DNA from 2 places in the Luteibacter pinisoli genome. Region 2 is predicted to be linked to the other one. Evidence: predicted binding sites of a transcription regulator. Region 2 holds the regulator's gene; the other holds the start of a gene.

Region 1 (2,401 bases), 2.2 Mb from region 2:
TCGAACACGCCCGACATCGACAGGCCGATGCCCAGCATCACGTAAACGAGGGCGCCGACGATCACCGGCTGCTGGAACTGCGCGCCCCACTGCAGGCCATGCCCGGCGGCACGGATGCCGACCACGACCAGGCCCAGCGCGATGAAGGCCAGCATGACGCCCGCGGTGTACCAGAGCGCGTGCTTGCGGGCCGCGCCCGGGCTCTCACCGCTTTCCAGCACGGTAATCGCCTTCAGCGACAGCACCGGCAGGACGCAGGGCATCAGGTTGAGGATGAGGCCGCCCAGCAGGGCCAGGCCGATCGCGGCGATGAAGCCGACTTTCTCGGCACCACCCGGCATCAGGTCGGCCGGCGGCGGGGTCGGGGCGACCTCGGCAGGCGCGGCCGTGGGCGCAGGGGCGTCGGCGTTGCCCACCGTGACCGCGCCAGAGGCCAGGTCCGCGGTCAGGTGGCGGTTCATCACCGGATAGCAGATGCCGTTTTCCAGGCAACCCTGGTAGGCCACGTCCAGTTCGACTTTTTTGGTGGGGTCCGCGCCGTTGAGCGGTACGGGCACTTCCACCTGGTCGAAATAGACGATGGTGTCGCCGAAGTGCTCATCGTGGTGGGCGATGCCGCTGGGCCAGTCCGGCTCACCGGCGGTCACCCCGGCCGGCGAGGTGACCTTGATCTCGGTCTTGTCGCGGTAAAGGTAATAGTCCTTCGGCATCGTCCAGCGCAGGAGCAGGCTCTTGCCGTCCTTCGCCAGCGCTTCGAAGCGGAAGGCCTGGCCGGCGGGGAGTGCCTGGGCGTCGGTACCCGGCGTCGCGGCGGGCGCGCCGAGCAGGGCGGCGCCATTGCTCTTTGCAGCGGGCGCGGCAGGGGCGCCGCCCGCGGGAATGGTCGACGGGCCGCCGATCGTGAGCTTCAGGTGCTCGGTGTTGGGCGGGTAGCAGATCTTCGGCTCAACCTCGTGGCAGCCCTGGTACTGCACGTCCAGGGCCAGCGTCTTGCTGGCGGCGTCGGCCAGCGTGTAAGGCACCGTCGCCTCCACGTCGCCGTGGTAGATCTCCACGTCGCCGAGGTATTCATCGTGTTTCTTGATGCCGTCCGGCAGGGCCGGCGTGCCCAGGGTCACGGCGTTGGCGTCCGCCGCCTTGATCTTCATCCGGCCGCGGTAGAGGTAATAGTCCGGCGCGATGCGCCAGTGCAGCTTCACCACGCCCGGCTGGCTGGCGTCGGAGGTGAGGTGGAACGCCTCGGTGACCGGCAGCAGGTTGTCGTCGTCCTGCGCCAGGGCGGGCAGGGCGAACAGGCTCAGGCTGGCAAGGGCAGCCAGGTTCCGCATCAGGCGGGCAAACGACGGCATGGTGACTCCATGGATCGGTGCGGCGACGAACCGCAAGGGCGTCGATGATTATGACCGGGTGAGTGCCGATTAGCTTGCACGCGCGTTGCGAAGCGGCTGATTGCGACTTTTTGTACCGCCAGACCTTGAACGGTTTCGTAGCGACGCCATGTCTGCGCCATCCACAGCTCTTCCGATCCAGGGCGTGCTTTGGCTAGAATTCTGGCACTCACCCGGGCCAAGTGCTAACGGGGTGGCCATTTTCCGTTTCATTACAATCACATGCTTGGAGAAGTCATGAGCAAGCTGCGCCCGTTGCACGATCGCGTCATCGTCAAGCGTCTGGAAGAGGAGCGTGTCTCCGCCGGCGGTATCGTCATTCCGGATAGCGCCACCGAGAAGCCCACCCGCGGCAAGGTCATCGCCGCCGGCAATGGCCGCATCCAGGAAGACGGCAAGGTCCGTCCGATGTCGGTGAAGGAAGGTGACACCGTCCTGTTCGGCAAGTACGCCGGCCAGGAAATCAAGATCGACGGCGAAGAGCTGGTCTTCCTGAAGGAAGACGACATTGTGGCGGTTATCGAAGGCTGAGCCCCGCTCGCCTGACCCGCTCTCCTCTTTTTTCCCTTTTAAATTCCAAGGATTTACCCCATGGCAGCTAAAGAAGTCCGCTTCGGCGAAGACGTCCGCGCCCGTATGCTGAAGGGTGTCAACACCCTCGCCAACGCGGTCAAGGTCACCCTGGGCCCGAAGGGCCGTAACGTCGTGCTCGAGAAGAGCTTCGGCACCCCGACCGTCACGAAGGACGGTGTCTCGGTCGCCAAGGAAATCGAACTGGCCGACAAGTACGAGAACATCGGCGCCCAGATCGTGAAGGAAGCCGCCTCGAAGACCTCCGACGTGGCCGGCGACGGCACCACGACGGCGACCGTCCTCGCCCAGGCGTTCATCCAGGAAGGCCTCAAGGCCGTGGCCGCGGGCATCAACCCGATGGACCTCAAGCGCGGTATCGACCAGGCCGTCATCGCCGCCGTTGGCGAGCTGAAGAGCCTCTCCAAGCCCACCGCTGACGA
Region 2 (2,401 bases):
GAAGGTGGGGCCGGAGGGCCCTGATTCAATGCCTGGTGAGACACCCTGCCGGCGCACAAACGGCGCCAGGCGGGGCTTTGTTCAGTTGTCCTTGACGACGGCGACGAGCGCCGGTCGCAGCAGACGGTCGTTCAGTACGAAGCCCTTCTGGACCACGGCCACGACGGTGTTCGGTGCGTGTTCGGCCGAGTCCACCGCGCTGATCGCCTGGTGGTGGTCCGGGTTGAACGGCTGGTGCAGCGGATCGACCAGCACCAGCCCGTTGGACGAGGTGACCTTTTCCAGCTGCTTGAGGGTGATCGCGAGGCCTTCGCGCAACGTCTTGGCGTCGGCGTTCTCGTTGGACAGGCCCAGGGCCAGGCCGTCGTACACCGGCAGCAGGTCGCCCAGCAGCTTCTCGTTGGCGAAGCGGCGGGCCTGGTCCAGGTCACGCTGGAGGCGGCGACGCTGGTTTTCGATCTCCGCCCGCTCGCGCAGCACGGTATCGCGCGCACTGGACAGCTCGGATTCGAGGGCCGCCAGCCTGGCGGTCAGCGCGTCAAGGTCCGCATTGACGCTGTTATCAGCGGCGCTGTCCTGCGCCGGATCCGTCGCGTGGGGATCGTTGTTCTGCATGGTTACTCCAAATGTGAGCTTACGGCCCCCGCGAGGGGACCGAACATTCGCGGGAAATACTAAACCCGCCTCCCGTGGCGGTTTATGAGGTCGCTACGGCGCGATTCAAGGCATCGCTGAGCAATCCGGCCGTGGCTTGTACCACGGGGATGACCCGTTCATATGCCATACGCGTCGGTCCAATAACTCCGATCGCGCCGAGCATCCGCCCGCTGGTGCCGTAGGTGGCCGTGACGATGCTGCAACCGTCCAGGGCCGAAAAGCCCGATTCCTCGCCGATAAACAGGCGCACGCCCGGTGCCTTGACGCAGTTTTCCATCAGCTGGAGAAGCTCGCGCTTCTGCTGGAAGGCGTCGAACAGGTCGCGCAGGCGGTCGATATCGGCGAGCTCGGAATAGCCCATCAGGTTGGTCTGGCCGCTGACCAGGACATCGTCCGTCCCTTCGTCACCGAAGGAGGCGGTGGCCAGCTCCACGGCGCTGGCGAGCAGGCGGTTCAGTTCACCGCCGGCTTCGCGCAGTTCCGCGGCCAGGTGGGCACGGATATCCGCCAGGCGGAACCCGGCGAAATGGGCATTCAGGTAATTGGCGGCCTGCTCAAGGTCGCGGCCCTCGATGGGCCGGGACAGCTGGACCACGCGGTTCTGCACCTGGTTATCCGAGAACACCAGGATGACGAGGACCCGGGCATCCGGCAGGTTCACGAAATCGATATGGCGCAGGGGGAAGTCGCCCTGGCGCGGGACGCTGACCACGCCGGCGAAGTGGGTCATGGCCGAGAGCAGGTTCGAGACATTGCCCAGCAGGTCGCGCGTGGTCGTCTGGTGCGGCGGCAGGCCGCCCTGCAGGCGCGCCATGTCGTCGCGCGGCAACGGCTTCAGCTCGAGCAGGCTGTCCACGAACAGGCGCAGCCCTCGCGGCGTCGGGATACGCCCCGCCGAGGTGTGGGGGGACGCCACCAGGCCCGCCTCTTCGAGGTCGGCCATGATGTTGCGGATGGTCGCCGGGCTGACTTCCAGGCCAGAGGACTTCGCCAGGGTGCGTGAGCCGACGGGCTCGCCGTCTGACAGGTACTGGGAAATCAGGGTACGCAACAGCCGGCGCGCGCGAGCATCAATGTCTTGGCCAGAAAACGGATTCATGCGCGAGAGTGGGCTGGGTCGGGTATCAGGCGCTATCAATAAGGTCTGCGGCCCTGGCTTGCAAGTCTCGGTTCCTGCGACGCCGCTCCCGCTACAATCGGCGAGATTCCTTTTTCGCCACTCCGGTGCCCATGCTCACCTCGCTCTACGTCCGCCAGTTTGCCGTCGTTGAAGAAGCCGAGGTGGCCTTTGGCCCCGGGCTGACCGTGGTCAGTGGCGAAACCGGCGCGGGCAAGTCCCTGCTGGTGGACGCTTTAATGCTCCTGGCCGGCGCACGTGCCGATAGCGGCATGGTCCGCGCCGGCAGCGACCGCGCCGAGCTGGCCGCCGAATTCGACCTGGCCGGCCTGCCCGAAGCCCTGGGCTGGCTGCGTGAAGAAGCCCTGGACGACGGCGAGACCTGCCAGCTGCGCCGGGTGATCCGCGCCGAGGGCAGCTCGCGTGGCTGGATCAACGGCCGCCCGGCCTCCCTGGCGCAGATGTCCGCGCTGGCCGCGCTGATCGTGGAGATCCACGGCCAGCACGAGCACCAGGCCCTGCTTTCCCGCCAGCACCAGATGGCCCTGCTCGACGCCTTCGCCGGCAACGAGGAGGCCCAGGCCCGTGTTCGCGACCTGGCGAAAGCCTGGCGCGACGCGGTGGCGA

The links. The regulator HrcA, encoded in region 2, represses chaperone genes, less so after heat shock. The targets are predictions, from matches to a motif close to TTNGCACTCNNNNNNNNNGAGTGCNAA.
Region 1: the regulator HrcA is predicted to act here: its motif matches at 1,551-1,577, upstream of groES (co-chaperone GroES).

What each region holds. Positions count from the first base shown of each region.
Region 1 covers NZ_CP041046.1:616,921-619,321, forward strand. The annotation lists gene FIV34_RS02795 (protein-disulfide reductase DsbD family protein) at 1-1,349, opposite strand, end outside; gene groES (co-chaperone GroES) at 1,626-1,919, shown strand; gene groL (chaperonin GroEL) at 1,980-2,401, shown strand, end outside.
Region 2 covers NZ_CP041046.1:2,843,987-2,846,387, forward strand. The annotation lists gene grpE (nucleotide exchange factor GrpE) at 82-615, opposite strand; gene hrcA (heat-inducible transcriptional repressor HrcA) at 698-1,756, opposite strand; gene recN (DNA repair protein RecN) at 1,888-2,401, shown strand, end outside.